3 regions of the Ruegeria sp. AD6 genome follow, and region 3 is predicted to be linked to each of the others. Evidence: riboswitches for the same ligand, from Rfam matches in the RefSeq annotation. Region 3 holds a riboswitch; each other region holds the start of a gene.
The links. Region 3 has a riboswitch for cobalamin ahead of ACR0KJ_RS08070 (hypothetical protein). Riboswitches for the same ligand answer to the same signal wherever they lie in the genome.
Positions count from the first base shown of each region.

Region 1: it holds a riboswitch for cobalamin, as region 3 does, so the genes downstream of both, ACR0KJ_RS06605 (DUF1636 family protein) here and ACR0KJ_RS08070 (hypothetical protein) in region 3, are expected to answer to the same signal.
Region 2: it holds a riboswitch for cobalamin, as region 3 does, so the genes downstream of both, ACR0KJ_RS11045 (DUF1636 family protein) here and ACR0KJ_RS08070 (hypothetical protein) in region 3, are expected to answer to the same signal.

Region 1 covers NZ_JBQFZQ010000001.1:1,334,564-1,345,342, reverse strand. Annotated here, with positions in the region: gene cobN (cobaltochelatase subunit CobN) at 1-1,158, opposite strand, end outside; gene cobW (cobalamin biosynthesis protein CobW) at 1,162-2,217, opposite strand; gene ACR0KJ_RS06605 (DUF1636 family protein) at 2,214-2,594, opposite strand; cobalamin riboswitch at 2,688-2,906, opposite strand; gene ACR0KJ_RS06600 (NAD(P)-dependent oxidoreductase) at 3,010-4,002, shown strand; gene ACR0KJ_RS06595 (hypothetical protein) at 4,231-5,079, shown strand; gene ACR0KJ_RS06590 (plasmid mobilization protein) at 5,124-5,552, shown strand; gene ACR0KJ_RS06585 (relaxase/mobilization nuclease domain-containing protein) at 5,546-7,096, shown strand; gene ACR0KJ_RS06580 (hypothetical protein) at 7,114-7,401, shown strand; gene ACR0KJ_RS06575 (class I SAM-dependent DNA methyltransferase) at 7,530-9,089, shown strand; gene ACR0KJ_RS06570 (restriction endonuclease subunit S) at 9,082-10,779, shown strand, end outside.
Region 2 covers NZ_JBQFZQ010000004.1:163,833-174,611, forward strand. Annotated here, with positions in the region: gene ACR0KJ_RS11030 (iron ABC transporter permease) at 1-506, opposite strand, end outside; gene ACR0KJ_RS11035 (ABC transporter substrate-binding protein) at 508-1,458, opposite strand; gene ACR0KJ_RS11040 (ABC transporter ATP-binding protein) at 1,471-2,247, opposite strand; gene ACR0KJ_RS11045 (DUF1636 family protein) at 2,244-2,600, opposite strand; cobalamin riboswitch at 2,700-2,903, opposite strand; gene ACR0KJ_RS11050 (D-lyxose/D-mannose family sugar isomerase) at 2,963-3,628, opposite strand; gene ACR0KJ_RS11055 (carbohydrate kinase family protein) at 3,647-4,573, opposite strand; gene ACR0KJ_RS11060 (glucokinase) at 4,608-5,615, opposite strand; partial or broken gene ACR0KJ_RS11065 (GH1 family beta-glucosidase) at 5,634-6,935, opposite strand; gene ACR0KJ_RS11070 (LacI family DNA-binding transcriptional regulator) at 6,940-7,968, opposite strand; gene ACR0KJ_RS11075 (ABC transporter substrate-binding protein) at 8,189-9,547, shown strand; gene ACR0KJ_RS11080 (carbohydrate ABC transporter permease) at 9,603-10,610, shown strand; gene ACR0KJ_RS11085 (carbohydrate ABC transporter permease) at 10,616-10,779, shown strand, end outside.
Region 3 covers NZ_JBQFZQ010000002.1:229,001-239,779, reverse strand. Annotated here, with positions in the region: gene ACR0KJ_RS08085 (IclR family transcriptional regulator) at 1-555, shown strand, start outside; gene metH (methionine synthase) at 584-3,313, opposite strand; gene ACR0KJ_RS08075 (homocysteine S-methyltransferase family protein) at 3,310-4,362, opposite strand; gene ACR0KJ_RS08070 (hypothetical protein) at 4,577-4,876, opposite strand; cobalamin riboswitch at 4,998-5,209, opposite strand; gene ACR0KJ_RS08065 (AbrB family transcriptional regulator) at 5,305-6,369, opposite strand; gene ACR0KJ_RS08060 (hypothetical protein) at 6,590-7,294, opposite strand; gene ACR0KJ_RS08055 (ATP-binding protein) at 7,326-10,394, opposite strand; gene ACR0KJ_RS08050 (metallophosphoesterase family protein) at 10,553-10,779, shown strand, end outside.

The DNA of each region.
Region 1 (10,779 bases), on a different contig from region 3:
ATAGGTGGACAGCACCAGCGCAGGCGTCTGATCGGCCTTGGGTTTGTCGTGCAGGGCCAGCCAGCCGGATACACGGTCGATGATCGCTTCGATCCGTTCGGGTTCTGCCCGGTGGGCGAAGCGGGAATATTCCAGATGCGGGTCGCGCTTGCCCGGTTCCTTGAACGAGGCGATGCCCGCTGAAATCCGCCCGTCCACTTCGGGCAGTACCACATGCATGGCGAGGTCGGCGGGGGATAGCCCGCGTTCCGCCTCGGCCCATGCCTTGCGGCGCGAGGTGGCCAGCGCGACCTGAAATACCGGCACGTTGGCGGCGTCCAGAGGCGAGGTGCCCGACGCGCCTTTGCCCGAGAAGGAGGTGGCGTTGATGATCGCTGACGGGGCCAGTGCCACGACCTGTTGGCGCAGCCAATCTGTCGCGACGGGGGCTTTCAGAGAGGGGGCGAACAGGCCCACCGCCTCGAATCCGCGGGCTCGGAGGCTGCGGATCAGAGCCGCGACAGGAGCGGTGTCGGCTGAGGTCAGGTAGGCGCGGTAGAAGGTGACGAGGATGCGTTTCGCACCGCCCGAAAACGCCGTATCCACCGGGATCACGCCACGATCCGGGCACCACGCACCGCATTCCGGCAACGTCTTGGCCCCCATCACCGGCCCGGCATAAAGCCCGGCTGCCAGCGCCATCTGCGCCAGGGCGGCTTGTGCCGCGACCTCTCCGCCGGTGTCGCACAGATGCGCCAGCCGCCGCAGGGTCGAGACGGGCAGGGTGGAATAGTCATCCAGCCGCGTATCCTCGCGCCCGTCCGCAGGCAGCACTGCCAGCGCGATCCCTTTGGCCTGCGCCAGCGCCAGAACCTGTTGCAAGCCATAGGACCAGTAGGGCACACCGCCGATCAGGCGGATCAGTATGCCCTTTGCGCCCTCCAGCGTCTGTTCCACATAGGTATCGACCGACAGAGGGTGCTTGAGCGCCGTCAGGTTCGCCAGCCGCATCGTCGGCATCCGCCCCTCGGGGCCGCCACCGCGATGCCAGCCCGCCGCAAAAGCGCCAAGGTCACTGTCCGAAAACGACAGCACCACCAGATCCGCCGGACTCTGGCCCAGATCGGTCGGGGTCTCGGTTTCCTCTAACCCGTGGCTTTCGCGGAAGACGACGTGCATGGCTTACTCGGCGGCCTCGGTCACACCCACGAGGATATCGCGGATCGCGGCCTCTTTGATGTCGTCATGCTCGGCAATCACCACAAGGCGCGAGCGGCGGTCCTCGCCGGGCTCCCATGGGCGGTCATATTGGTGACGCACGCGCGCGCCAACGGCCTGCACCAGCAGACGCATGGGCTTGCCCTGAACGGCGGCATAACCTTTGACGCGCAGGATGTTCAGCTCATTCGCCAGACGTTCGATCTTGGCAACCAGATCGGCGGGTTCGGTCTGTTCCGGCAGTTCGACGATGATGCTTTCGAAATCGTCATGCTCGTGGTCGTGGTGGCCGTCGTGATGCGACGGTCGAGCGTCCATGTCATCCTCGGCGGCGGCCTCAAGGCCCAGCACGACGCGCACGTCCACGGCACCTTCGGCCACTTCAACCACGGGCAGAGGGCGCGGGGCTTCGGCCGCGATGATTTCTTTGGCTTTCGCCACACCTTCGGGACCGGCCAGATCGGGTTTGGTCAGCAGGATGATGTCGGCGCAGGAAATCTGATCCTCGAACACCTCGGACAGGGGCGTTTCGTGGTCGATCGAGTCATCGGCCAGACGCTGCGCATCCACAGCTTCGACATTCGGCGCGAAGCGACCGGCGGCGACAGCCTCGGCATCGGCCAGAGCGATCACGCCATCCACGGTGATTTTCGACCGGATATCGGGCCAGTCGAACGCCTTGAGCAGCGGTTTCGGCAGGGCGAGGCCTGAGGTTTCGATCAGGATGTGATCGGGGCGCGGCTCCAGCGCCATCAGCGCCTCAATGGTGGGGATGAAATCATCAGCCACGGTGCAGCATATGCAGCCATTGGCCAGTTCCATGATGTTTTCCGCCGGGCAATCCGGGATCGCGCAGGATTTCAGGATGTCGCCATCGACGCCCACATCGCCAAATTCGTTGACCACCACGGCCAGACGCTTGCCCTGCGGGTTCTGCATCAGATGCTTGACCAGCGTCGTTTTGCCCGAACCCAGAAAGCCGGTGATCACAGTGACGGGGAGTTTTTCGAGATTGCTCATTTCAGGGCTCCAATCGGGGGAATACGGGCCGCACAGTTTTTGCGGAAATGTTCGGTGCGCTCGCGCCATTTGACCAGACCGTCCTCGGTCGCGAGGTATTTGGTGACACCGTCGACGATGGTTTCGACATGGTCGGTCTCATTGAGGTTCTCATAGACAAAGGTCCAGCGATCCGGCCCGCCGCGCAGCACGATGGAACAGCCCTGATCGCAGTTCGACAGGCATTCTACGGCTTTCAGCGTGACGCCCTCGGGCAGATCCGCCTGTTCCAGCGCTTTGTGCAGCAATGTGCCAGGGCGCTGATCATCATCCTCGATGGGCAGCCCACGGCGGCAGGTGGTGCAGACCAGCAGCTCGACCGGCGCAGTCTCGGTCATGTCTCTCATCCCCCCAAATCCTCTTCGCGGGGGACGGGGTTTCATGCGGGCCACGCGATGCACATGGACCCGACACCGGAACACCCCGCCCGGTTTCAACTTCGGGTGCTGGCAGGTCTCCCGGCTTGCGGATGTCAGAGGCCCGGTTCGTCTGGCTCCTCTGTCGGATGTCCCGCCTTCCCGGCTTTGCAGCCAGTGGCATTGGGCACCCTCTCCGGTCACGGTCGCGGGGGCGGCTGCGTTTGGCGGATAACCCGTTGACGCATTCCCTTTTCATCGGCTGTCGCCGACACCAACGACAGGGACATGCGGCACGTGCGGGCAGGTTGTCAAGCGCGATGCGACCACCATCGCGTGGCTAGGATGAAAAGCGACCTGCCAGCGTCGCTGGGCGGCATGACGCGGTGCCCGCGACATGGTCGCATACCGGAAATCACGCAGGGAGACGCGAATAATGAAAGTTGGGTTCATCGGACTTGGAAATGTGGGCGGAAAACTCTCGGGCTCGTTGCTGCGCAACGGGATCGACCTGACGGTCCATGACCTCAATGCAGACCTGGTGGCAGAATTCGTCGAAAAGGGCGCAAGGGCCGCCGAAAGCCCGGCCCAGCTGATGCGCGATTGCGACGCGGTGATCACCTGCTTGCCATCGCCTGCCGCCTCGGACGCTGTCATGCAGGAGATGTTGCCCGAGGTCGGCCCCGGCAAAATCTGGATGGAGATGTCCACCACCGACGAGGCCGAGGCCAAGCGGCTGGGTGCCTTGGTCATCGAGCGGGGCGGGGCGGCGGTTGATTGCCCGGTTTCCGGCGGATGCCACCGGGCGGCAACCGGCAATATCTCGATCTTCGCGGGTTGCGACCGGGATACCTTTGAGCGAATCCTGCCCTTCCTGACAACGATGGGCCGTCGGGTGTTGCATACGGGCGATCTGGGCTCGGCCTCGGTTCTGAAAGTTCTGACCAACTATCTGGCAACCGCCAACCTGATCACCTGCGCCGAAGCGCTGGTGACCGCCAAAGCCGCCGGGATGGACCTGAACACGACCTATGAGGCGATCAAAATCTCGTCCGGTACGTCGTTTGTGCATGAGACCGAAAGCCAGGTCATCCTGAACGGTTCGCGGGATATTTCCTTCACAATGGACCTTGTCAAAAAGGATATCGGCCTGTTTCAGGACGTCGCCGACCGCGCGGGTGTCCCACTTGAGATCAACCCGATCATGATCAAGATCTTCGAGGACGGCATCGCACGCTACGGCGAACGCGAACTGTCGCCCAACATCATCAAACGCCTGGAAGACGCCACCGGCCTCGACATCCGCGCGCCCGGCTTTCCACCTGAAATGCAGGACGATGAACCTGAAGAACCGGGTTATGAGGTTATCCCGGCGGGGCGCGATTCCTAAGAGAGGCGCGCTTTCGTCTTTGCGTCGCGAGGTGGAGGTATTGAAGGAAGTGGAGGCGAGTACCGGAATCGAACCGGTGTACACGGATTTGCAATCCAATACTTTATCGTTATTAAACAATAATTTAGATCGAAAAAAGTATCAAGACAAAGCTGGAACTATCAGTGAACATGATACCGGTGAAACAGGGGGTTTTCCTGCGGTTCTGACGCCGGTTTGGGGCGCTCGATGAGCCGCCATAGTTTTGATCCTGACATTGCCGCGTTGGTAGGGCTAAACGCGGCTGTGATTTTCCAGAACATCACCTTCTGGATCGAGAAGAACCAAGCCAACCGGCGCAATCTTCGGGATGGGCGCTATTGGACCTACAACTCAATCTCTGCATTTGCCGAGCTGTTTCCTTACTTGACCGAAAAGCAGATCCGCACAGCGCTGGATAAGCTGCTTACATCAAAGCTGATCCTGAAGGGAAATTTTAGCGATGACCGTTATGATCGAACGTGCTGGTATGCGTTGGGCGATTGCATTTGCCCAAATGGGCAGATCGAGAAGACCAAATGGGAAAATGATACATTTGCCCGAGAGGGCAAGCCGTCTGCCCCTGAGGGCAAATCATGTAAGAACAGATATAAACCAAATATAAATCCATATCCTTCGCGAGAGGTGGAAACGGATAATGAAGCTGAGAAAATCTTGGCGACATATCCCGAAGATCGCATTCGCCGGAAAACGGATTGCTTGCTGGCGATTCGGGAGATCCTGACGAATGATGTTGCTGCTGGCGACCTGATTGAGGCGGTTCAGGCCTATGCCAGTGAAAGCGCGGGGTTCACCCGTTCCAAGGTTTGTTTTTCGGATAACTGGTTCAACTCTGTTCGTTGGCAGAGGTATGTTCAAGAAGCCCAGATCCAGCGAGAGGACGCTAAAGCCAAAGAGGCCGAGGCGCTGAAAGGGCTGGCGGTTTGGATCACAGATCGCAGTCCGCTTTGTCGGCACATTTCGCCCAGCCAGATCACGGCGCTTTTGGCCGCTAAACTGGTGACGCCGTTGCAGATTCAGGCAGCAGGGCTTGGCTGATGGGTAAAACAGAACCGTTTTCAGTGCAAAGAGCAAGGCGACCCATGTCATACGCTGATGCTTCTGACATGGGACCTTGCGAGGGGTGGCAAGCCTCCCCTTCGAACCCCACCGGCGGGGGCAAGCCCCACGCCAAAGCAGCTCTGACCGATACATTTGTCTTTCGGTGCAGCACCGCCGAAAAGGCTGGGTTACGCGCGAAGGCTGAGGCGGCTGGCGTACCTGCTGCAACTCTCTTGCGTGAGGCGCTTGGCCTGACTGAGGCGCGTCGTCGAAAGACCATGCCACGCGTTGATCCGGCCTTGACGCTGGCGGTCGGCCGCATCGGTGGCAACCTCAACCAGATCGCTCGTGCTACGAACCGCGCCTTGCTCGCTGGGCGGATCGACCTCGATACGCTGGCCCTTGCGTGTCAGCTCGTGGTGATCGAACGTCAGCTTGCCCAGATCCTTGATGAGGTGCGGGAATGCTGATCAAGTTCTTTCCCAACGGCAAAGGCGCGGGAGCTGGCCCTGTCGGCTATCTGATCGCGGATGAGGTGCTGGTCTATGATGCCAACCGTGACTTGATCCGTGATTCCGATGGCCAGCCGCAGACAGTCATGCGCAACCCGTTGCCGGAGGTGTTACGCGGCAATCCTGATCGCACCGAGGCGCTGATTGACGCCAGCCGCAACCAATGGACCTACCGCGCGGGTGTTGTCAGTTTCGCCCATGGCGATGCTCCCACCGAGGCCCAGCAGACCGAAGTCATGGATGCCTTTGAAGAATTGGCTTTCGCAGGAATGGACCCTGAGCAATATGACATGCTCTGGGTCCGCCATACCCACGAAGATCGGGTCGAGCTGCATTTCTGTACCCCCCGGCTGGAGCTGACCACTGGCAACAGCCTCAATATCGCGCCGCCGGGCTATCAGGATGCCTATGACAGTCTGCGCGATCTGATGAACAAGACCCATGGCTGGGCAGATCCGTTGGATCTGGAGCACGCCCAAGAGGTACAGGTGACAGCTGAGGCCCCGAGCCGCGCGCAGGGACGTGAGGAACTCCACGACTGGGTTCTCGACCAGATCAGCGTTGGCACAATCACCGACCGCGCGAGCATGGTCGATGCTCTGACAGATGCAGGGTTCGATATTCCCCGCGCCGGCAAAAACTACATTACCGCCGAAGACCCAGAGACAGGCGAACGCTGGCGGCTGAAAGGAGAGATTTTCAATGAAAACTGGCAAGCCGACCCGGCTGAGCGAGAAATTGAACGCGGATCTGGATGTGATCAGGCAGGAACACACCGCCTTGATGAATTCTCAGTTGGAGCGCTTCAGGAGCGATTTGAGCGGCATTGCGACAAGCGCGCTGAATACCATCGAGACCGATATTCGCTATTTTCTGAGCGACAGCAGGAGCGAATTACAGAGGCGCAGCGAGATAATCCGGCGCTGGCTGACGATATCGCCTTGGGTGATCGCGGGGCTGATCATGGCGTGGATCGTTTCGACCATGGCGGTGAGCTGGCTTTGGATGGTTTTTTTGACGCGCTTGGAAATGACAGAGCTTGGCCTGACACGGATCGAACAGGCGGGGCAGATCTGGCTGACGCTGGACCCGGAGCAGACCGAATTGAAAACCTGCACGATAGCGGGCACGCCAATCATCTGCATCGAAATCAGGGGGCAATAAATGACGACGCCCATGACAGCCTTGGAACGCGATTTGCTCGCCTGCGTCGAACGATTAGTGACGGCCTGCGAAACCTCAGCGCAGGAATTGCACGCCTTGGAGGCACGCTCGACGACCGGGATCGAGAGCAAAGTGAATGGGTTGGCGCATTGCGTGGCGCTGCTGATGAAATCGCATCTCTTGTCGGTCACCACATTGGCCGACTTGCTGAGAGAGGAACAGACCTACGAGACGCTTCAAGAGGGCTTAGAGATCAGCTTGAAATTAGCGAAACGCGCCGAGCAACTGCTGAACGAGAACTAAATGAACGTGAACGCGGCCATAGCCACAGCCTTTGAATTGAAAAGGAAAATCAATGTACTTCCCGCATGACCATTTCACCATGTCCTACGCCCAATCCCGCGATTATGGCATCGATTACCGCACGTTTGACAAGGTGATACGCCTGCCTGAGGGGGTTCCGTTGATGGCCATTGCCGGTGTCTGGGGTGATTACAGCGATATCCGTTGCCTGTTCATCGACGCGGAGGGGAACGGTTATCGGCGTCATGTCTACGGTGGGGGCGGTGAATACATCATCCGAGAACTGGATTTGAATGCCAAGAATCTCAAGGTGGGGCAGATACTTGTTTTGGAAAGTTAACTTGCTGTTTCGTTGTCGTCCGGCTCAATGCGCTTTCACGCTGAATTCCTGAGCGCAAACTGATATCTTGTCGACTTTGGATGTTGCGGAACCTATGGTGCCGAAAAAGACGAAATGGCCCCAATTTTATGTCAAATCATTCCTGTGCATCCGATTCTGATTTCGCCGCAGAGCTTTTCAAAGCTGCAGACAAGATGCGTGGTTCGTTGGAGCCGTCCGAGTACAAGCATGTAGCCCTTGGTCTGATCTTCCTAAAGTACATCTCGGAAGCCTTTCAGGCGATGCATGATCGGCTGAGCGAGGACGATTACGCCGACCCAGAGGACCCTGAAGAATATCTGGCTGAAAATGTCTTTTGGGTGCCGGAAAAGGCCCGATGGTCACATATCCAGCAAAATGCCCGCTCTGAGAACATCGGCAAGATCATTGATGACGCGATGGAGGCCATTGAGGCCGTTCCGACCAATGAAACCCTGAAAGGTGTTTTGCCCAAAACCTACGCACGCCCGACGCTGGATAAAACCATGCTCGGCGAATTGGTTGATCTGTTTTCTAACATCAAACTGCATGACAGCGCTGACCGCGCGCGCGACCTCTTGGGCCGGGTTTATGAATATTTCATCTCGGGCTTTGCCAGCGCAGAGGGCAAGCGGGGCGGTGAGTTTTTCACGCCGCGTTCTGTGGTTCGCACCCTTGTTGAAATGCTCGAACCCTATCAGGGGCGCGTATACGATCCATGTTGTGGGTCGGGCGGCATGTTCATTCAATCCGAGAAATTTATCGAAGAACACGGTGGCCGCCCGGATGATATCGCTGTCTATGGCCAAGAGATTAACCATACCACATGGCGGTTGGCGAAAATGAACCTTGCCGTGCATGGGATTGATGCTGCAATCGAATGGGACAGTGCAGGCAGTTTTCACAAAGACAGTCACCCTAACCTCAAGGCCGACTACATCCTTGCAAACCCACCGTTCAATATCTCGGACTGGGGCGGGGATCGTCTCGCCGAGGATCTGCGCTGGCAATACGGAACGCCACCCAAAGGCAATGCCAACTTTGCGTGGATACAGCACATCATCCACCACCTTGCCCCGCGCGGTCATGCGGGGGTGGTGCTGGCCAATGGCTCCATGTCCTCACAAACCAGCGGTGAGGGTGAGATCAGGAAAAAACTGATCGAGCAGGACCGCGTCGATTGCATGGTCGCCCTGCCGGGGCAGCTTTTCTATTCCACGCAAATTCCCGTCTGCCTGTGGATTTTGAGCCGCGATAAATCCGCCAACGGACTGCGAGACCGGCGCGGAGAGGTGCTGTTCATCGACGCCCGCAACATGGGCCATATGGTGGACCGGGTGCGGCGCGAGTTCTCGGATGAGGACATAGACAAGATCGCAGGCACCTACCGCCGCTGGCGCGCCAAGCCCGAGACGCTGGAGGAGAAGAGCTGGGAGGCCTACGCCGACACACCTGGCTTCTGCAAATCCGAAGGGCTGGAGACCATCCGCAAGTTCGACCACGTGCTGACGCCGGGGCGGTATGTCGGGGCTGCTAAGGATGAAGGCGATGGAGTGCCGTTTGAAGAGAAGTTTGCGTCTTTGACAGAAACTCTCACTCAACAGTTCCAAGCTGCACGGAAACATGAGCTGAAGGTTTCTAGGCTTCTGTCGACGGTTCAACATGACTGAGTTTGCTACAACAGAACTTGGCAAAATTGCTGCACCAGAGAAAGGCTCCATTGCGATTGGGCCATTCGGTTCAAGAATGAAAGCCGACGTCTACACCAAAACCGGCGTTCCAGTCATACGCGGCACCAATATCGGCGCTGACAAAACCCTAAAGGGCGACTGGGTGTTCGTGCCGGAAGAGTTCGCGGACGAAATACCAAACTGTATTGTGCATCCCGGCGATCTTGTCTTTCCACATCGTGGCTCAATTGGGGAAGTCGCACTCATACCGGCTGGTGTCGAACGTATAGTTCTTTCTTCCAGTATGATGAAATTCAGGGCCGACAGAACAAAGGCGGTCCCTGAGTTTCTATATTACTACTTCAAGTCAAAGGCTGGCCGAGCCGAAATTCTCAGGTTTGGCTCTCAGGTTGGAACACCCGGTATCGGGCAACCGCTAACTTCATTGAAGCGCTTTGTTACTCCTTTGCCTAAGCCGAACGTGCAAGCTGGCATAGCTCGGCTTCTTGCATCACTCGATGACAAAATCGAGTTGAATCGGCGGATGAATGATACGTTGGAAGAGATGGCGCAGGCACTGTTTCGGGATTGGTTCGTCGATTTCGGCCCCACCCACCGCCAAATGGAAGGCTTCATTGACCCCGCTGCCATCATGGGCCACGCCTTCCCCCCCGAAACAGCCGCTACCCTCGCCCCCCTTTTCCCCGCAAAGCTAGGCGACGATGGCTTGCCGGAGGGTTGGGAGAAGCGCGTGCTGCACGACCTCACCGATTGGGTAAACGGCGCGGCATACAAGAACATGCACTTCTCAACCGAACCAGACGCCCTACCGGTAATCAAAATCGCGGAACTGAAGGCAGGGATCACAAAGACCACCAAACACACCAACACCGCTCTTGGCGCGAAATTCCGGATCAGCAACGGAGAGGTGCTATTTTCTTGGTCGGGAAATCCGGACACTTCTATCGACACATTCATTTGGTCAGGCGGCGAGGCTTGGCTGAACCAGCATATTTTCGCTGTCAGGCCCAACGGGGAAGTTGACCTGTCGCTCCTGTATTTCTTGCTCAAATACCTGCGCCCTCAATTCGCTGAGATTGCGCGTGACAAGCAAACGACCGGACTGGGCCACGTCACCAAGCAGGACCTAAAGGGGATGAGGGTCTGTTTGGGTTCCAGAAAGGTCGAGAGCGCCGCAGTCAATTTGTTTAAACCTCTTTTCGAAAAGCTCTACGCAAATCAGCAAGAAAACCAAACCCTCGCCCAGTTGCGTGACCTCCTCCTGCCCAAGCTCATGTCCGGTGAAATCCGTCTGAAAGACGCGGAGGCCGAGGATGAACTGGATACGAAGCAATCCAACGTGATTTTCGCAACAGACATGTTCGGCGCACCAGTCCTGACACCTGAGCAAGAGGCAGAGCGCGAAGTTGTCATGGTAGCGGCCAACGTAGACGCACTGCAATCAGATGATCTACTGGTTGGGAATGTGCGCCTTATGAAAGCAAACTACCTGATCCATCGACGAATGGGCTGGTCCACCAGCAGTTTTGAACGACGCGCTGCGGGTCCTCATTGTAAACGGCTCAATGATGACGTTCGCGAAATGGCTCGACAGCGGAGCTGGATACGGCAGACGACTTCGACCAACGCACAAAGCAAACGTATTCTAGGCAACCGTCCGGCGAGCAAA
Region 2 (10,779 bases), on a different contig from region 3:
TAGTTGGTGATGGCAGAAAACAGGAACGAGACCGCAAGCCCGGCAAGGATCAGCTTTTCGGGCGCGCTTGTGCGCAGGCCCTGAACCAGCGCGAGAACGATGCCTGACGCGATCAGACCGCCACAGAAGGCGGCAAGCGGCAGGGTCCAGAAACCAAGCACGTCCCCGGTTACCGTGATGACCAGAACCGCCCCGGCGGCGGCGCCCGAGGACAGGCCAAACAGGAAGGGGTCGGCCAGATCGTTGCGTGTGGTGGTTTGCAGCACCACGCCGACCACACCCAATCCGGCACCGATGACGGCCGCGAACAAGGCGCGGGGCAGGCGCAGGTCAAATACGATCCGGTGCAGGGGCGACATCTCGCCTTCGGTCAAGCCGGTGCCCAGCATGATCGCTGTGCCTACGTCTGCGACAGGAATGGATGTCGTGCCATAGACAACGGACAGCAGCAAAAGGGCGGTCAGAATGACCGCCCCCAGCAGGACCGCCCGGCCCGTTTGAGCCATGTCAGTTCAGCCCCGGATGCATGGCCGAAACCATCTTTTCGATGGCGTCTATGTTTGCCGGTCCCGGTGTCAGCTCTTCATAGCGCAAACCGATCCAGCGTTCGTTCTTGACGGCATCAGTCAGGGACATGGCCGGATGCTCTTGCAGGAACTTGAACGTGTCCTCGGCGCCGTTTCCGGTCTGATAGTCTAGCAGGACCAGAAATTCGGGGTTTGCGGCGGCCACTGCTTCCCATGAGGTGCGGCCCCAGCTGGTGTCCATGTCGTGGGTGACGCTGACACCGCCTGCGGCCTCGATCATGGCGTCGGGAATGGCGAATTTACCGGCGGTAAAGGGCGCATCGGCGGGACCGTCCAGCAGGAAGACGCGGGGTTTCGGCAGGTCTGCGGTTTTGGATTCGATGGCCGCCAGCTGGTCTTTCCAGCCCGAAACCAACGCTTCGGCCTTGTCTTCCACATGCATCACCTTGCCCAGACGCAGCACGTCATCGAACAGAAGGTCCATGCTGGCTTCGGGGCGGTCCTTGTTCAGGTGAACGCAGCTTTCGGTCAGGACCATGGTTTTGATGCCAAAGGGTTCCAGCGTGTCGGGGGTGACTTCGCCACCCGGCTGCATGCCGTAATACCAACCGGCAAAGAACATATCCGGCTCGACCGCGACCAGATTTTCGACGGTGGGGTATTTGGGCGCCAGTTCCGGGATGTCACCGCGTTTTGCATCGAAATCCGGGCTGGTCTTGTACCAGCCGGTAATGCCGGTCAGGCCGACAATCTTGTCCTGCAAACCCAGCGCAAAGGCCATGTCGGTCATGTTCATGTCGTGCACGACAATCCGCTCGGGCGTGCCGTCGAACACCAGTGGTTCTCCGCAATTGTCGACGGTCACTTCATGTGCCGCCGCACCACTCGCGAGGCCCGAAACAAGGACTACGGACCAGAATTTCTGCATCATCAAATTCTCCTGTTAAGATGACAGCTTTCGTTTTCGGATATCCAGCGCCGGGATCACGCGCCCTTCGTGCTGGAAACACAGGTAGTCAACGCCAAACGTATCGCGCACACGCTCGGGTGTTAGAACTTCGGGAACCGGGCCGAAGCCGGTCATGCGGGTTGCCTTCATCAAAGCGACATGGGTGGCGAATTCGGGGATCATGACCAGATCGTGCACGATCATCACAACCGTCACGCCCAGTTCGGCCACCAGCGACAGCATGTGGCCCTTGGCGTCGGGGTCGAGGTGGTTTGTCGGCTCGTCCAGAAACAGCAGCGATGGCCTTTGCGCCAGGGCCCGTGCGATATGCGCCCGCTGACGTTCGCCGCCGGACAGACGTTGCATCGGTTTATCGGCCAGCGGGACCAGTTCGGCGATCTGAAGCACCCGCTCCAGATCGACCTTATGATCCTCGGCGGACCGGTCGGCCTGAATCGGGATCTGCCCAAGGGCCACATAGTCGCGCAGTTTCAACCTGCCGTCAGGCAGTTCCTGCTGCCCGACCACGGCGATGGTGCGTGCCCGTTCCGGGGCAGACAATTGGCGCAGGCTTTGCCCCTTGATCGTCACATCACCAAGGGCCAGACGTTCGAGGCCGCAAAGCAGGTTCAACAGCGTGGTTTTCCCGGCCCCGTTCGGCCCGGCAATGGCCAGGATCGACCCCTCGTCCAACGAGAAGTTGACATCCTGTAGCAACACATCCCCATTCAGGGCGTAGTATTCGAGCCCCTTGGCAACTAGAAAACTCATATCTCGCCCTTTGTCGAAAGGCGCGGCAGACGGGCCAGAGTTTTGTAAAGCAGGTCAGGGGGCCGGTCGGTTGCGCTGGTCCAGCCGTCGTTGCTGTCGCGGAACTGACGGGCGAAGGCGGCAATCGCGTCCAGATCGGCGGGGCTTTGGATATCGCCGAACAGATACTGCGCCTTGCCTTCGGCTTGCAGCCCAACGGTCATGGGGCGTTCGCACCCTGCCATGCAGGCAATCAACCGGGTCGCAAACTCCGGTGGTAGGGTTGCGTCCAAACTGGCCTTGGCTGCCTTGGCTTCGATTTCACCCTGACAGGTCGAACAGATCAGGACGAAGTGGTCAGCTTGGGATGACATGGCTGTCCCCGCTGCGGAAACCGCGCGAAAAGAAGACGCCACGCCCGCAGGCGAAAAATTGAGCCATCAAATCCTCCTTCCAGGACGCCCCGCCCCGGGTTGGTTGCACAGGTGATGGCAGGTCTCCTGACTTGCGGGTCGTGGCTTGGCCAACCTTCCCGACCTGTTCAGGCCAGTGGTGATTTGGCGTCGCTCTGCGCTTACAGTTGCGGGGGCAGTCACGGATTTGGCCGCAGGGCCGCACCGTATTCCCATTTTCATCCCGCAGGCATCGCTACGGGAACCATCGCTGGTCAGCTAGTCTGTCGCGGATTTAATTGTCAAGCGTTCTGGCCGAGATTTTGGCGACGCGGACTGAGTGTTTAGTAGTCCGCAACCAGCAAAAATTCCGGCGCTGCGTCCTCTTCAATGGTCGCGAACCGGGGGATCGGTTGCTCGAACACATTGTCCGTGTGGTCGTCATTGACGGTTGAGACTTCACCGATCAGACAATCGTCACGCTCGGCCCAGAAGGCATGCCAGATACCGGGCATCAGGGTAACGCTTTCGCCGGGTTTCAAGCGCAGCAATTCGCCGGGCGTGATGGTCACGTCGCAGCCATCGCTGGGCACAACAACCGGATTGTCGCGATCAATGCCGCCTTCGGGGTCTGAGGCGTAGATCTCCATCACCAGATCACCGCCACCCCGGTTGATGATGTCCTCGGCCTTGATGATATGGCGGTGCATCGGAGACAATTGTTTGTCGCGCGAAATCAGCAGTTTCTCGGCATAGAGCATACCGCGACCCTGGTTCAGATCATTCACGTCGCCATTGCGCAGGGTGAACAGGAACAGGCCCAGCTCATCAAACTTGCCCTGACCGTAATCGGTAATGTCCCAGCCCAACCCTCGGGCGCGGATCGTGTCGGCCTTTGCGCTGCGCATCTGATCAGGGGACCAGTCGGCGAAGGGCGGCAGGACCGCGCCGAAGGATTTGATGAAGGCCTGCGCCTCGGTCTTGATGTCGTTGATGTCGGATCGTTTCATGTCGGTTCCCTCGTGGGATCAAAGCTCATGCGCCCAGGGCGGATTTGCCCCGGCGCGGGATACGGTGACGGCGGCGACATCGGCGCCCAGGGACAAAGCCGCGCGCAGGCTATCAGGTGTCAAGGCGCGCAGGCCCTCTTTGCTCAGGTGCCCGGCGCGGTGGAGTTCGGCCAAAACGCCCGCGTTGAACGTATCGCCGGCGCCCACAGTATCGATAACCTGCACCGGTTTGACCGCCACCGAGGTCTCGGACCCGTCCGCCAGATAGCCTGTCGCCCCCTGACTGCCGCGTGTCACAATCACCACGGACGGCCCGGCCTTCAGCAACAAGGGCACCTTCTCGGCATGGGTTTCCGGCCCGGGAATGATCCAATCCAGATCCTCGTCCGAAACCTTAACGATATCGGCCTGAGCGATCATGCGATTCAGGCGGGTGCGATAGCGGGTCTGGTCCTTGATGAATCCCGGCCGGATATTTGGGTCCAGCATCACCGCGCGGTCGCCGCCATGACGGTCGAGCAGCGCGGCATAGGCATCGGCACAGGGTTCACAGGCCAGACTGATCCCCCCCAGATACAGGGTCGAGGTCGCCAGCAATTGCTGCGGCACATCCTCGGGCTGCAACATTCGCCCCGCCGTGTTTTCATCAACAAAATTGTACGAGGCATGCCCATCCACCAGCTTCACAAAAGCCAAAGTGGTCGGGCGGTCGCTGACAATCACATGCGAGGTGTCCACATGGCTTGCCTTCAGCGTGTCCGCCAATTGCGCGCCAAACATATCCGAGGACAGGCCCGTCAGCATCCCCACCGGCGCGCCCAAGCGCCCCAGCGCGATGGCCGTGTTGAAAATTGCGCCGCCGGAATGGGGCACATAGCCCTGCGCGCCCGAATTGGTCGGTTCGGCGATCATGTCGATCAGGGCTTCGCCACAACACAGGATCATCCCGCGGTCCTTCTTTGGAAATGGTCACACGGTTTTACCGCATGAGCGCATTTTTGCAGAAGTTGTTAGCGCCAACAATGCCAAATTCGACCTGTTCCGAGATATAAAGGTTCATCCCTTGCCGCAAATCGCTGAATCGCCCGCCGTGATTGAAGGCGTCCAGAAAGCGCTCGCCAAACAGCCAGCGGTTCTTCTCTGCCACGCCGCCCACCAGGAACACGCCGCCCCGAGGGATCAAGGTGACGGCCAGATCACCCAGCAGAGCGCCCAGATGGGTCGTGAACATCTCTGCCGCTTTGATGGCATGGGCATCCGATCCGATGCGGGCGTCGTGAAGGATATCCTTTGCCGGACGGTGCGCTGGGTCAGTCTGACCGGCGGCCAGTGCGATGGATTGATAGAGGACAGGCAGACCCGTTCCGCTCAGGAACATTTCAGCTTCAAGCGTCAGGCTATCGCCAAAGAAACAGTCCGGCGTGATGTGGCGGGCAGCTTCGAAAATATCAACCTCGTCCCGGTGGCGCGGGGATACACCGACATGACCGCCTTCGCCCGAGGCTGTGTGGTAATGTCCTTCCGAATACAACAGCGCCCCGACGCCCAGACCGGTCCCGGGGCCGACGACCAGACGGGTGCCGGTCGGCGGTGTAGGGTCGCCCTGCAGCACGGCCACATCGGCTTTCGTTGCCTCGGCCACGGACCATGCTGCAGCGGTGAAGTCGTTGATCACATAGGTATGCCGCGCACCTGTGGCCTTGGCCAGCTCGGCCTCGGACAGGTCCAGATGGGCGTTTGTCAGTTGAATGACGCCATCCCGAACCGGGCCTGCACCTGCGGCGACAACGGCCTGAGGGTCGGTGCCGATGTCATCGCGCAGGCTGTGGAACGCGTCAAGCAGATCGGGTAGGGTGCCGGTCGGATGCTTGCGCAGATCCGTCAGCTCTCCGTTTGTGATGACCCCAAGCCGGGTGTTGGTGCCGCCGATATCTGCCACCAGGTTCCAATGCGCGTGCACGGCACCTGCCGGTTGTGCCAGGGGCACCGCAACGGGTTCACCCTGCGCCAGCGCCGATTTCAGCGCGTTAAACGAGGCTTTGGGTCTGCGCTCCAGCGTGTCGAAATCCACATCGACCAGCCCGAACCGCTTTTCATAGCCGAACGCCCATTCGTAATTGTCCAGCAGGGACCAGATGAAATAGCCCTTGACCGGAACGCCCTGTTCCAGCGCAGTCTGCACCGCCGTAAGATGCTGATTCAAATACCCTATCCGGTCGTCATCCTGCTGCCGCTCGGGGCTGGCCATGCCGTTTTCGGTGACATAGATCGGCAGATCCCCGGTGTAATCCCGCGCAGTGCGGGTCAGAAAACGAGAAAGGGCCGTCGGCTCGATCTCCCACCCCATCTGCGTTTTTGGCAGCGGGCCGGGCATCTCTTTCAGGCTGGGCCATGCGGCGTCGGACGGGGCGATCAGCTTGCGGGTGTAATAGTTCAGCCCACACCAATCGACTGGCGTTCCGATGATTTCGAAATCGTCCTGCCAACCGGTTGGCAAGTGCTTTTCCAACCCGTCCAGCACATTCTGCGGGTAGGCTTTCTTGAAGACGCCACCCAGAAAGAACCGGTTGTAAATCCCATCATAAAGATCGGCGGCCTCGCGCGCCTTTGGGCTGCTGTCGGCGGGTTCGGCCCATTCCAGATTGAACACCGCACCCAGATTGTTCATGCCCAGCCCCCGCATGGCCTGAATGGCGCGCCCATGGGCCAGCAGAACATGGTGCATGGCGCGCGCGGCTGCACGAATGTCGCGCATGCCGGGGGCGTGGTGCCCTTCGAAATGGCTCAACCAGCTCACGCACCAGGGTTCGTTGATCGGGGCGACACTGTGCATGCGGTCGCCGATGCGGCCCATGATGACCTCGGTGAAATCGGCGAACCACCCGGCAATATCGCGGTTGCGCCAGCCGCCGAGGTCGGCCAGGGCCGAGGGCAGTTCCCAATGATAAAGCGTGGCGCAGGGGCGAATGCCGCGATCCAGCAGCTCATCGGTCAGCCGGTCGTAGTAGTCCAGCCCGGCCTGATTGACCTGACCGCGCCCCTCGGGCATGACCCGCGCCCAACTTGTTGAAAAGCGATAGCAATCAAACCCGGCCTCGCGCACCAGATCGAAATCCTGCGGGAACCGGTTCAGGTGATCGCAGGCCAGATCGCCGTTTTCGCAGCGCACGACATTGCCGGGCGAGGCGGCGAAGGTGTCCCAATGGGTCTGGCCAGCGCCGCCCTTCGCGTGGCCTTCAATCTGATAGGCCGAAGTTGCCACACCAAAGAGAAAATCCTTGGGGAAATCAGCGCGGGTGTATTTCATTTTGTTACCTGCTTGGCACCGGGCCGGTTGATCTGCCTACGACCAGTTCCGCCTCGAGCAATTTGGTTTTGGTCGGATCGTTCGGGGACTTGATGCGCTCGATCAGCATGTCGGCGGCCAGTTCCCCCGCCTGACGCACGGATGAGCGTGTGGCTGTGAAAATGGGCACGTCCTGCCCGTTCTTGAGGTAGGACAGGTCGTCATCATGGGCAATAACGGACACATCGCGGCCCATCTGCAAGCCAGCCTCCTCCAAAGCGCGGCGCACACCGATGGCCGAGATCATGGAGGAGGTCAGGATTGCGGTGGGTGGATTGTCCAGCGCCAGCATGGCGCGGGTTTCGTGATGGCCGTAAACTTCGGTCATTTCGGCGCTGCGCATCAGGTCGGGGTCCGGCACCAGCCCGGCCTGGGCCAGCGTCGCAAGATAGCCGTCGCGGCGGCGATGTGCGAAATCCATATCCTCAAGCCCGTTGATCAGCGCGATGCGGTCGTGGCCCAGATCCAGCAGAAACCGGGTCGCGCGCTGAAACGAACTTTTGTTGTTCACGTCGATCCAGTCATAAGGCAGGTCCACCCCAGTTGAACGTCCGTGCACGATAAACGGCACGGACATGCGGCTGAGCACTGAAATCCGATGCTCGTTCACCTTGGGACCTTGCAGCACGACCCCGTCCACCGCGCCGCGTTGAAACAGACTGCGATAAGCTTCTTCGATCGAGGTGTCGTCGGCGTTTGTGAACATCATGTCATAGCCATGCTCGGCATATTTCTTTGCAGCACCGGCGACGAAATCCCCAAAAATCGGGTTCACCATTTCATGCTGGGATGAGCTGGGGATCACATGCCCGATCACCATGGACTTGCCCGTCGCCAGCCCTTTGGCCCGGCTGTTCGGTCGGTATCCATGTTTCTGCGCAGCGGCCTGAACCCGAACCCTCGTATCCTCGCTCACCTCCGGATAGCCGTTCAGCGCGCGGCTGACGGTTGTCTGTGAAAGACCCAGGATTTCCGAGAGCTGTTTCAGGTTCATGAGCAGTTCAAAGCGCCTTCAAATGAGGTGTTAAACTTGTTTTGTGGCCAAATCGACCATTCGTCAACCTGTATTCCGTCAATTCGAACTCTGCCAACCATAGTGCAGTGTCAGAAACAGATTATTGACAGAGACTGAATGTTAGCGGATAAAGTTCCGCATCCAAAGCGCTTTGAAAAACGAATCTCAGAAGCGCGTTGTTGTCTTGGGAGGATTATTGATGAAACACTCGCTATATGCAGGCGCGGCGGTGCTCGCCCTGATGGCCGGGTCCGTGCATGCCGAAGGTGAAATGATTCATGCTGTCGGCGATGGAAACTTTGATTGGGACGGGTTGCAGGCTTTTGCCGATGCTCATGACCTGACCGGTCAGGACCTGACGATTTTCGGGCCATGGCTGGCGGGTGAGGGCGATTCTTTCGAGAACCTCGTGGCCTATTTCATCGATGCAACCGGCGCCAATGCCAGCTATGTCGGGTCGGATTCGCTGGAACAGCAGATCCTGATTGACGCTGCCGCCGGGTCGGCCCCCAACCTGACTGTCTTTCCGCAGCCCGGCCTTGCCGCCAACATGGCAAAGAACGGGTATCTGACACCTCTGGCCGAGGGTTCGGCGGATTGGATCAAAGAGAATTTTGCCGCCGGGCAGTCCTGGGTTGATCTTGGGACATTCGAGAATGCCGAAGGTGAAGACGAGTTCTACGGCTTCTTCTTCAATGTGAACGTGAAATCCCTGGTCTGGTACATCCCCGAGAATTTTGAGGATTTCGGTTACGAAGTGCCCCAGACCATGGAAGAGTTCAAAGCACTGATGGACCAGATGGTCGAAGATGGCGAAACGCCGCTTTGCGTTGGTCTGGCGTCTGGTGGTGCCACTGGCTGGCCCGCGACCGACTGGGTCGAGGATCTGATGCTGCGCACCCAGCCGCCCGAGGTTTATGACCAGTGGGTTTCGAACGAAATGAAGTTCGACGATCCGCGCGTGATCGCCGCGATCGAGGAATATGGCAGCTTCACCCGCAATGACGACTACGTCGTGGGTGATGCCGATGACACCGCCGCGATTGATTTCCGCGACAGCCCCAAGGGTCTGTTCGACAGCCCGCCGGCCTGCATGATGCACCGTCAGGCCTCGTTCATTCCGGCCTACTTCCCGGAAGGGACCGAACTGGGTGTGGATGCCGATTTCTTCTACTTCCCGGCCTATGCCGAGAAGGATCTGGGCACCCCGGTTCTGGGTGCGGGCACGCTGTTCACCATCACCAACCCGAACCCGGCGGCCGAGGCATTCATGGAATTCCTCAAAACCCCCTTCGCGCATGAGATCATGATGTCGCAGGACGGGTTCCTGACCCCGCATCTGGGGGCAAACCCCGAGAATTACGCCAATGACACGCAGCGCGGACAGGGTGAGATTCTGACAAACGCCACCACCTTTCGCTTTGACGGCTCGGACCTGATGCCCGGTGCGGTCGGCGCGGGGACCTTCTGGACCGGCATGGTCGACTATTCGTCGGGTGCGAAAGATGCCGCCACGGTTACAGGCGAAATCCAGTCCTCGTGGGATGCCGCGAAGTAACTGATGTTATGGGGCGGCCCACCGGCTGCCCCGTTTCCAAACACATGAGGGCGTCATGACACCGGCACTTCAGGGCCTGCTGACCATCATCATCGGTGTGTCGGGTTGCGTGGGCTACTTCTACCTCTCGAACCAGTTTCTGGACAAAGTCCTGTTCCCGCCGCGCGGGCCGAATGCGGGACGCAACATCAACCGCGCAAACATGATCCGGCCCTGGCTGTTTCTGTTTCCCGCGCTGGCCGCACTTGGCCTGTATCTGGCCTATCCGGTGGTTGAAACCTTGCGTCTGTCCCTCACGGAACGCGTGCCCGGCGGCGGGTACAGATGGGTCGGGCTGGAAAACTACGGCCAGATGGCCGCCGAGCCAAAATTCTGGGAGGCCATGCGCAACAACATGCTGTGGCTGATCGTGGTGCCTGCGATGTCCACGGCCTTTGGTCTGCTGGTTGCGCAACTGACCGACCGCATCCGCTGGGGCAATCTTGCCAAGTCGCTGATCTTCATGCCGATGGCGATTTCCTTCGTCGGTGCATCGGTCATCTGGAAGCTGGTCTATGACGCCCGGCCAGCCGAGCAAGACCAGATCGGCATCCTGAACGCGCTTTATATCTTCTTTGGCGGGACCGAGCCGCAGACATGGCTGACGGTGCCGTTCTGGAACAGTTTCTTCCTGATGATCGTCCTGATCTGGATCCAAACCGGCTTTGCGATGGTGATCCTGTCAGCGGCCCTGCGCGGTATTCCCGAAGAAACGATCGAGGCCGCTATTCTGGACGGGGCCAACCCGTTTCAGATTTTCTTCAAGATCAAGGTGCCGCAGATCAAGACAACCATTCTCGTCGTCTGGACGACGATCACGATCACGGTGCTGAAGGTCTTTGACATCGTCTTTGCCATGACCAACGGGCAATGGGAGACGCAGGTCCTGGCCAATTACATGTATGACAAGCTGTTCCGGGGCGATGACTGGGGGGTCGGTTCGGCCTCGGCCATGGTCATCATGCTGCTGGTAACCCCGATCCTTGTCTGGAACGTGCGCAATGCGCGCAAGGAAATGGAGTAGCGGGTATGAGCGATATTGCAGGAACCAAACCCGCCCTCAGATGGGTGGTTCATGGCTCGGTCATCTTTCTGGTCGTGCTGTGGCTGGTGCCGACACTGGGGCTGTTGATTTCTTCGTTCCGCACGGCGGATCAGATTTCCAGCAGCGGCTGGTGGCGCGCCATGTTCCC
Region 3 (10,779 bases):
CGCTTGCGGCAGCTGTCGCTGAATACAGTGTCGTCCGAACATCTTCGCACGGCCCGTTTGGCCATTATTCGCGGCGTCGCGGATGAAATCGGCGAAACCTGCAATCTGGCGATCCCGGATCGCGAGGGTATGATCTATCTGGACCGGGTCGAGACGAAATGGCCGCTGAGAATTCAATTGCCGATCGGAACACAAGTCCCGTTTCACTGCACCGCCAGTGGCAAGATGTATTTGTCGACCCTGCGCCCGAGCACTCTGGATGGGTTTCTTTCCGCAGGTAATCTCAGCCCGAATACCGATCGCACGATAACGAAGCCCCAGGCCTTGCGGGCCGAAATAACCCGCGTCGCGCAGAACGGGTTTTCGACAGATGATGAGGAGTTCATGCCCGGTATGACGGCCATTGCGGTCCCGGTGATAGACAAGAACAACAGGCTGGCCGCCACTCTGTCCGTTCATGCGCCGACGCAGCGCCATGATCTGAACAGTTTGAAGCAATTTCTTGCCTTGCTGCAGGACGGCGCGCGCAAACTGTCGGGTTTGCTGACCTCGTAGCCCGGCGATTGACTGACAACTTGTCGCCTTACGCGGCTTCCTTGCGCGATGCCTTGGCCGGGACGTAGTTGAGCACCGGGGCCAGCCAGCGTTCGGCCTCTTCCACGGTCATCCGTTTTCTCTGGGCGTAGTCCTCGACCTGATCGCGTTCCACTTTGCCAACACCAAAATAATAGCTGTCCGGGTGCCCGATATAGAGCCCGGAGACAGATGAGCCGGGCCACATCGCCATGCTTTCGGTCAGCGTCACGCCGGTCGCGGCCTCGGCGTCCAGCAGGCTGAACAGCGTGCGTTTTTCGGTGTGATCGGGCTGGGCCGGATAGCCCGGCGCGGGGCGGATACCGGCATAAGGTTCGCTGATCAGGGCCTGCGGGTCGAAGTCTTCACCCTTAGCGTAACCCCAAAATTCACGCCGGACCCTTTCATGCAGCATCTCGGCCATGGCTTCGGCGATCCGATCGGCCAGAGCCTTGACGAGGATCGCGCCGTAATTGTCGTTGACCTTGTCCAGCCGCTCGGCAATGTCAGAGTCCTCCGGTCCCGCCGTGACGACAAACCCGCCGACATGGTCCGCACTATGGCCTTCCGGGGCGACAAAATCCGACAACGCGACATTCGGTCGATCACCGCGTTTTACGGTCTGCTGGCGCAGCGTGTGCAGGGCGGCCAGAGTTTCAGCGCGATCCGGGCCGGTATACAGCCGGATGTCATCGCCGACCGCGTTGGCAGGCCAGAATCCAACAACCCCTCGGGGTGTGAACCAGCGCTCTGCGATAATCTGTTCCAGCATTGCCTGCGCATCGGCAAAAAGCGCCCGCGCCGCCGCGCCCTGTTTTTCATCTTCAAGAATTCCGGGATAGACACCGCGCATTTCCCAGGTCTGGAAGAAGGGCGTCCAGTCGATATAGCGCGCAATTTCGGCCAGATCCCAATCGGGCAGCACGCGCGCGCCGGTGAAGGACGGAGCAATGGGCTCGTAATCATCCCAATCCAGCTTCAGCGCATTCGCCCGCGCCTTGGCCAAAAGCAGGCGGTTCTTGGCGCGTTCGCCGCGCTCGTGCTTGTCGGCCACATCCGCATATTCGGCCTGAATCCCGGCGACATAATCGGGCTTCTGCGTCGGGCTCAGCAATGCGCCGACAACCCCGACAGCGCGGCTGGCATCGGTGACATAGACCGCCTGCCCATGCGTGTAACGCGGCGCGATCTTGACCGCTGTGTGCACCCGCGACGTGGTTGCGCCGCCGATCAGCAGCGGAATATCGAACGCTTCGCGCTCCATCTCCGAGGCCAGATGCGCCATCTCGTCCAGCGACGGTGTGATCAGTCCTGACAGGCCGATAATGTCCACGTTTTCCTCGCGCGCGACTTGCAGGATCTTCTGTGGCGGGACCATGACGCCGAGATCCAAAATCTCGTAGTTGTTGCAGGCCAGGACAACGCCGACGATGTTCTTTCCTATATCGTGCACGTCCCCCTTCACGGTCGCCATCAGCACCTTGCCGGCAGATTGCCGACCCTCGCCGCCATTCCGGCGCTTTTCTTCCTCCATGTAGGGCAACAAAACGGCCACGGCCTGTTTCATCACACGGGCCGATTTCACCACCTGCGGCAGGAACATCTTGCCTGCACCAAACAAATCCCCCACGACGTTCATCCCGGCCATCAAAGGGCCTTCGATAACGTGCAAGGGACGTTCGGCATTGACGCGCGCGGCCTCGGTGTCTTCTTCGATGAACTCGGTGATGCCGTTGACCAGCGCATGCTCCAGCCGTTTCTCGACCGGCCAGTCGCGCCAGGCAAGGTCCCGGACCTTCTCTTCGCGCTTGTCGCCACGGAAACGTTCGGCGATGTCCAGCAGGTTCTCGGTCGCGCTGCCGCCGGATTTCGGCTGGCGGTTCAGGACCACATCCTCGCATGCTTCGCGCAGGTCGGGATCGATCTGGTCATAGACCGCTAGTTGGCCCGCATTGACGATGCCCATATCCATCCCGGCCTGAATGGCATGGTACAGGAACACCGCATGCATCGCCTCGCGCACCGGTTCATTGCCACGAAAGCTGAAAGACAGGTTCGACACCCCGCCCGAGACATGTGCATGGGGCAGGTTCTGACTTATCCAGCGGGTCGCCTCGATGAAATCGACGCCGTAATTGTCGTGTTCCTCGATTCCCGTGGCGACGGCAAAGATGTTGGGGTCAAAGATGATGTCTTCGGGTGGGAACCCCATATCCTCGACCAGAATGCGATAAGCGCGGGCGCAAATCTCGGTCTTGCGCTCGAAGGTGTCGGCCTGACCGGCCTCGTCAAAGGCCATGACCACCAAAGCAGCCCCATAGGCCAGACACAGACCCGCGTGATGGCGAAACGCCTCTTCGCCCTCTTTCAGGCTGATCGAGTTCACCACAGGCTTTCCCTGCACGCATTGCAGCCCGGCCTCGATCACCTCCCACTTCGAGCTGTCGATCATGATTGGCACGCGGGCGATATCGGGCTCGGACGCGACAAGGTTCAGGTATTCGACCATCGCCTGTTTGCTGTCGATCAGCCCTTCATCCATGTTGATGTCGATGATCTGAGCGCCGTTTTCCACCTGATCCCGCGCAACGTCCAGCGCGGCGGCATAGTCGCGGTTCACGATCAGCTTGCGAAACCGGGCCGAGCCGGTGACGTTGGTCCGCTCACCCACATTCACAAAGGGGATGTCGGGCGTCAGGAGAAAAGGCTCCAGCCCTGAGAGGCGCAGGTGACGGGTCATGCTGGTACCTTTCTGGGGGCAAAAGGGGCAACCGCTTCGGCAATCGCGCGAATATGGTCGGGTGTGGTGCCGCAGCAACCGCCGACCACGTTGACGATGCCATCGCGGGCAAACTCTTCGACCTGAGCGGCGGTCTGGTCCGGGGTTTCGTCATACTGTCCGAACTCATTCGGCAGGCCCGCATTGGGGTAGGCGCAGGTCAGGGCGGTAGCCACGCCCGAAATCTCGGCCATATGCGGGCGCATGGATGCAGCGCCAAGGGCGCAGTTCAGCCCGACGGTGAAAGGGCGCGCATGGGCGACCGAGTGCCAGAAGGCGGTGGGCGTCTGGCCAGAAAGCGTCCGGCCCGAGGCATCGGTGATCGTGCCCGAGATCATCAGCGGCAGGCGACGTCCGGCCTTGGCGAAGCTCTCGAAAGCCGCAAAAATCGCCGCCTTGGCGTTCAGCGTGTCAAAGATCGTCTCGATCAGGATCAGGTCAGAGCCTCCTTCGATCAGCCCGTCGATCTGCTGGCCATAGGCTATGCGCAGATCATCAAAACTGACGGCGCGGTATCCGGGATCGTTCACATCCGGGCTGATCGAGGCCGTCCGGTTCGTCGGCCCCACAGCCCCGGCCACAAACCGGGGTTTGCCGTCCTCAGCCGTGGCCCGGTCCGCCGCGCGCCGCGCCACCTGCGCGCCTGCGACGTTCAGATCATGCACCGCAGCCTCCAGCCCGTAATCGGCCTGCGCGATGGTTGTTGAGGAAAAAGTGTTGGTTTCAAGGATGTCCGCCCCGGCCATTGCGAATTCATACTGTATATCCTCAACCGCCTGCGGCTGGGTCAGCACCAACAGGTCGTTGTTGCCCTGTTGCGGATGATCCGGGTGATAGTGATGCCGACAGCCGGGGCCATGGATGTGACCGTTGGCGGTAAAATCCTCTTCGGTCATGTTCAGCGTCTGGATCATTGTGCCCATGGCCCCGTCAAGGATCAGGATGCGCTGGGCAGCCAATGCGCGCAGCGTCGCGAGCGCGGGTGTGTCGGGCAAGGTAAAGTCAAGCATTCGCGGTATCCAATCGGCTGTGTTGGCCGAAGGTATAGCGCGTTGGCATTATGAGGTGAAATGATTGTTATTCGACAAAATTATGAGCTTGCATCATAATGTGTCTTGTTCGGCGCGCAAATCCAACCGAGTCACCAATAAGCAGCCAAAGCATTGCCCGGCCAAAATCGTCCAAAATGCGGGCGATGGCACAAGCTGAATTGCCCGCATGAGGTTACAAGGCGGCGCGGCGCGCGCGATGGCCCCCTCGGCGCTGTTTTGCGGGCAGGGCCAGGAACAATGGTTCCAGGGGCATCTGCATGGATCGGGCCAGCAAGTCGCAGAACACAGCGATGGCGGGTGAAGTCTCGGCAAACGGTTTGGCCTTGGCCAAAGCAATCCGTGCCTGCGCATGGTAGTTTGCCGAACCGGGCAGGCCGCCCAGCCATTGCATATAGCCCATCTGCCCCAGTTCTTGCGCGCGCTGCGGTGGCACGTGGCCGGTATCCAGTTGGGAAATGGTCAGGTCAAGCATAACGACGCCCTCCGCGCTTTTGGGCGGCCTGTGGGGGCATCAACAGTGATGTCTGGCCAGTGCGGTCCATCTCTTGTCGCTCCGTCCACGGGCACCCCGCCCGAGTTAAGGTGACTGCGGCACATATGCGCCTGAGATGGCAGGTCTCCTGACTTGCGGTTCATCGCTGTCCCCGTCCTTCCCGGACAACCCAAGCGGGGTCATCCAGTGGTCTGTCGGGGGTCGCTCGCCGCTTACAGTTGCGGGGGCAGTTGCGGCCTTGGGCGTTTGCCCGCACCGCATTCCCTTTTCAGCCGACTCAGAGCGTCGGACACCATCGGCTGCACAGTCTCATAAGGCCAGAGCCCTGTCTACTGGTGCCAGCAAAGCACGCAGCGTCGGATTGCAACCCGGAAGGAATTGAATCCAAATCAAACTGCGAAACCCCTCTAATCCCGAGAGCGGGACCAGCGCACCAGAAGACTGGCCGCGATGGGCGCGCCGATGATCACCAGAACGATCCGTGTCAGGTGGTGGGTAATGACAAACCCGAGATCCGCGCCCGAGACGATGGCCAAGACCGTCATTTCAGCCTGCCCGCCGGGGGCATAGGCTAGGAAGGCCTCAATCGGTTGCCCGAACCCCAACGTGGTCACAAGGGCCGTGAAGGCCGCCGCAAGTATGGCCAACACAACAACATAGGCGCAGCCCGCCGCCACAACTTTGCGCAGCTCGACCCATGTGACACCGATAAATTTTACGCCGATGGTGCAGCCGATAAAGAATTGCGCGACAAGGATCGCCTCGCGCGGTGGGCGGGTGTGGATGAAATCGCCCAGTGACAAGGCCGCAGTCAGGATCATCGGGCCCAGAATGGACGCTCCGAACAGGCCGATCCGCTCACCGCCTTTCCAGCCGACAATGGCGGCGACGACCATCAGCGCCAGTTCGTGCAAGGGCAGGTCGCGGGCGGGTTCGCCAATGGGGTTGGTCAGGTCAGCGTCGTAGAACAGGGTCAGGAACAACGGGGCGAGCGTCACGATGATCAGCACGCGCGTGCCATGGATCAGGGACAGGGCGCGCGGATTGGCACCGGCCTCGGTGCCGAAGATGATCATGTCCTGCAACCCGCCGGGCATCGCGGCGTAAAAGGCCGTTTTGTCGTCAAAGCCCCAGACCTTGCGAAAGAACGGCACCCCGACCAAAGCGATCAATAGGATGAAGGGCGGGATCAGAGCAATTGACGCTGCCATTTTCGGCAGTTGGCCAAACAGATCAGGCGTGATCGAAGCCCCCACCGCCACGCCCAGGATGGTACGCGCCGCGACCGAGATTTGCCCGAACCCCTCCATCGGCGCATGCGCCAGTGCCGCAATCAGGCAGGTGGTCATGGGGCCGAACAGAAAGGGCAGGGGCAGGCCCAGTATCCAGAACACGACCGTTCCCAGCACGGCAAGGCCGAAGGTGATGGCCCGCCTTACGGGGCGGCTTGGGGATGTGGCTTGGACGGACAAATTTCAGGCCCGATGTCATAGGATCAATTGTATCCAATGGTATACAGATGGGCGCGGTTTGCAAGACCACGCGCACCGACCATTCAGCATGCCCGTTTGAAGGGCGGCCCGCGATGCAGCTTGGCGCTATCAGCGTGTGTTGGAAGAGATCCAGGAGCGAGGTGTCGAAATCAATGCGAGTGCCACTGAATTCGTTTCAACCCCAACAATCCAACAGGGCTTACGTGGGTGCCGACGCGCCAAACGCCGCCTGATAAGCCTTGTTGCTTTTTGCCCAGTCGATCAGTTCCTCACCCGCTTCCAACGCGGCCTTCTCGTTGGGCGCATTCGAAATCGCGTCGAGCCGCTTGTGAAGGTCGGAACTGGGGTCTGCGGTCATCGCCCCAACCTCCATCACAAGGCTGACATTCGGGGGCGGGGTGTAGACATAGCCGTTCTGCGACTGAGCTTCGATCCGTTTGAGCAGGGCGGGCACGATGGATGCGGTGTCATGCACATAGTCCCAATTGGTCGAAAGCCCCTGAATCATCGGGTTATCGACCCCACCAAACAGCGTCACCGGTGTCGTCTTGTAGATCACAAGGGGCATTCCAGCGGCGTAGGCTGTTGTCACCTCGACAATACTGCCGCCATCTGGCACCCGGCCATCCATGTTGAACACAAGGCTCGAACAGCGCCCGAGCAATTGGTAGATATCCTGCGCGTAGCCGACCTTGAGGATGATATACAGCATCTCCTGGCCCTTTTGCGACCAGACCTCAGGGTCCTGCAACATATCCATCATCTTGGCGATCTCGACGCCGTCGCGCGGGGCGAGATAGGTTCCGAACCCTCCGGCCTCGAGCACGGCGGCGATGTTATATTGCTCCCAAAGATCACCGACGCTGAACATCGGGCCCGAGCAGAAAACGATATGGTCTGTCATGAAATGGTCCTCTGGTTAAAATTCAGTGTCGTCAGGCCGGGTCTGAAGCGGCTGCGCCGGGCTCCAGCCGACCGGCCCAATCGGCAACCAACTGCGCGCCTTCGGCTTCGCGCGCGGTGCCGGTTAGCATATCAGACAGCACCCGCGCACAGCGCAGAGCCAGCGAAACCGATCCGGCAGCCCCGGCTTCGTCAATTGCGGTGCGCAGCAGCGCCTCGGCCTCATCTTGTCGGTCCAGAACAGCCAGCACCTGTGCTTTCAACCGCATCAGGTCCGGGTTCCAGACCGGCTGGTTCAACATCCCCGACATTTGCAGCCCGGTGTCAACAATCGCCAGCGCTGTATCCGGGTCATCATTGGCCAGCCGCGTGTCAGCCATGATCGCAAACCCCATACCCGAACCTGTCTGACTGCCGGTTTTCGCCAACAGAGCCAGACCGGCATCAACCTCCTGACACCGCTTGTCCGGCGGGTCGATGGGTTGCCCGGCCCGGAACAACTGGCTTAGCCCGCCCCAAAGCGGGATGCCAAGCTGGGTGCAGGTCTCGTAGGTCTCGGTGGCCAGCGCATAGGCGCGGTCACTGTCCCGGCGACAATGCAGGGTTATGATCAGAAAGGCCCGTGCGGCGGCCAAGCTGAGCGCCGAGTTCAACTCCTCGGCCAGCGCCAACCCCGCCTCGGCACGTTTCAGCGCCGTATCGGGCGCGCCGCACCACCAATGGGCCACCGCGCTGACCCCATAGGCCAGAACGCCCTGATCGGTGCCAATGCCATAGGTAACTTCGGCGTAATCCTCGGGGCGGTAGAGACGGATCGCCTCTTCTGCATGTTCAACGGCAATCTCACCTTCGCCCAGTTGAAACCGCAGAAAGGCAAGCGTGGTATGGGCGCGCAACATGCCGATCCGGTTCGCGCCCGCGCCGGGCATAGCCAGAATGCGGTCGGCATATTCTATGCCCTTAGCGCAGTCTCCCTTGTCCAGAAAATGCGCGGCCAGCCCGTTCAGCGCCGATGAGGTCTCATCCGCGTCACCAAGACGTTCGGCCAGTTCCAACGCGCGATCCAGCACCGGTTTGATTTCGGGTGAGGCAAAGCCCCGCACGCCCATGATCGCGTTTTCCAACGGGATCTGGATGGACAGCTCGATCTCGTCCCGCTGGCGGTTTTCCTCGGTCTGCTCCAGCGAGGCCAAAGCACGGCGATACAGCACCGTTGCATCCTCGACCGCAGCTTGCTTGACCGCGCGCAGCCCGGCGTCGCGGTACCAGATGGCGGCATCGGTAAAATGCCGGGCAGCATGCAGGTGATGGGCGATCTTGTCGGGCTGTTCCGCCGTCCCATCCTGAAGGCACGCAGCGGCGCGGGCATGCAGATCGGTCCGCTCGGCCCGCAGAAGCGTGGCATAGACCGCGTCCTGCGTCAGCGCGTGGCGGAACATGTAGCCATCGTTGGTGCCCGAGCGCGGGCGTAGAATATCGGCCTCCAGCAAATCCCCGACCGTTCCGGATATCTCGACCTCATCGCGCTGGGCGACCTGGGACAGGATCGACATATCCAGATCCTCGCCCAGAACGGCGGCGACCTGAGCGGTCTTTTTCGACTCGGGCGACAGGGCGTCCAGCCGCTCCATGATCAGGCTGTTCAGGGTTGGCGGAACCGCGCGGCTTTGGCGGTGTCCGGTCTGGTTTTCCCCGGCAAAGCGGGCCAGTTCTTCGATATACAGGGGGTTGCCTGCGCCGCGTGTCAGGATATCTTCCAGTACCGCATCCGACAGGTCCGCGGGGGCTGCGGCCCGTTGCGCCAACTGCGTCGCCTGGTCGTGATCCAACGCTGCAAGCGCGATCACTTCGGACCGTTTTGCGGGCAGCCCCGGACTGCCATCATCGCGCTGCGCCACAAGGCAGAAAACCGGCAGCGGCTGAGGCCAGTCGAGCAGCATCTCCAGAAGTTCCAGGCTGGTGGCGTCACACCAGTGAAGGTCTTCGCAGACCAGCACGACAGGACGATCAACCGCAAGTCGTGCAAGCCAGTGACCGAGGGTCAGAAGGGTCCGGTGGCGCAGAGTTTCCGGGCTGGAATTTTCCAACGCGGCCGTGTCGGAGGTATGGATGCCAAGCAACCGGGCAATCAGCGGCACGGTCTCGTCCGGTGCATTGTCTTGTTGCGTCACACCCTGTCTGAGACGGTTGAGCGCCTCGTCGTCCTCCATGCCCGGAGTGATACCAAGGCTTTGTTGGATCAGCCCGATGAAGGGTGCAAGCGGCGCGCCTGACGACAGCGCGTCACACTGTACCCCAAGCCAGATGTGGGGCGTTTCGGCCAATTGGGCCCGGAATGCACGCAGCAGGCTGGTTTTGCCAATCCCCGGATCGCCTTTCACCGTTGCCGCGACCGGCCCGTGTTCGGTTGCCTTTTGCCAAAGTTCGCGCAATTGGCCCAGCACCGCCTCGCGCCCCAGCAGCAGGGTCGAGCCTGTGATGCTTCCCGACCTGGCATTGGCAGTGGCAGGGCGCAATACGCGGTGCAGAGGCAATGGGCGGGCAACGCCTTTCAGGTCAACCGGTCCCAGAGGTTGCGATACGAATTTCTGTTTGAACAGCGACATCACCGGATCGCTGACCAATACTGTTCCGGGACGGGCCTGCGCCTCGATCCGGGCGGCAATGTTCACTGTTTCACCAAACAGAACATCGCGCCCGCCCTGTTCGCTTTCACCCACCACCACCTCGCCGGTATGCACCCCGATGCGGGCCTGCAGGCGTGGTGCGTCCGGGTCCGTACCGGGCAGGGGTTGTTTCATCGCGTTCAACAGGTCCAGCGCGGCCCGCACAGCGCGCTCAGCGTCGTTTTCCCGCGCCTGCGGATAGCCGAAATACAGCAGCAGGCCATCGCCCAGATATTTGGCGACCCGTCCGCCATAGTCTGTGAAAATGCGCCGTCCGGTTTCCTGATAGGCAAGGATCAGCGCGGCGTAATCCTCGGTGTCGATCCGGCCGCTCAGATCGGTCGATCCAGCCAGATCGACGAAGACCACAACAAGCTGTCGGCGCTCGCCGACGACATTGTGCCGGTTCGAGAGGTCTTCGTCGGAATGAACCATCTCTGCCCCCTGAAACGCCCCAAAATAAGGTTTAACGCGTTAACTCTTTCAGCTTGACCGTATGAGTTCCCCGGCGTCAAGTAAGAGTTGGCGCCTCTGACCCGGGCCATATCCCCGGCAATCGCCTTAAAAAACGGGCCGCAGGAGAATGCACAATCATGAGCGATATCCGGTACATCAGCCTGTCCGACATGCATTTCGGGGCCGATAACAGCATCCTGACGCGGCTGACCTCGACCGATGGTAAGGTGGACCCGAACCATCCAAGCGATCTGCTTGTGCAACTGGTGGGCTGCCTGCGTCATCTGATCAACGCAAACGGGGATGCGCCCCTTCCGACCCTGATCCTGAACGGCGATATTCTGGATCTGGCCTTCAGCACCAA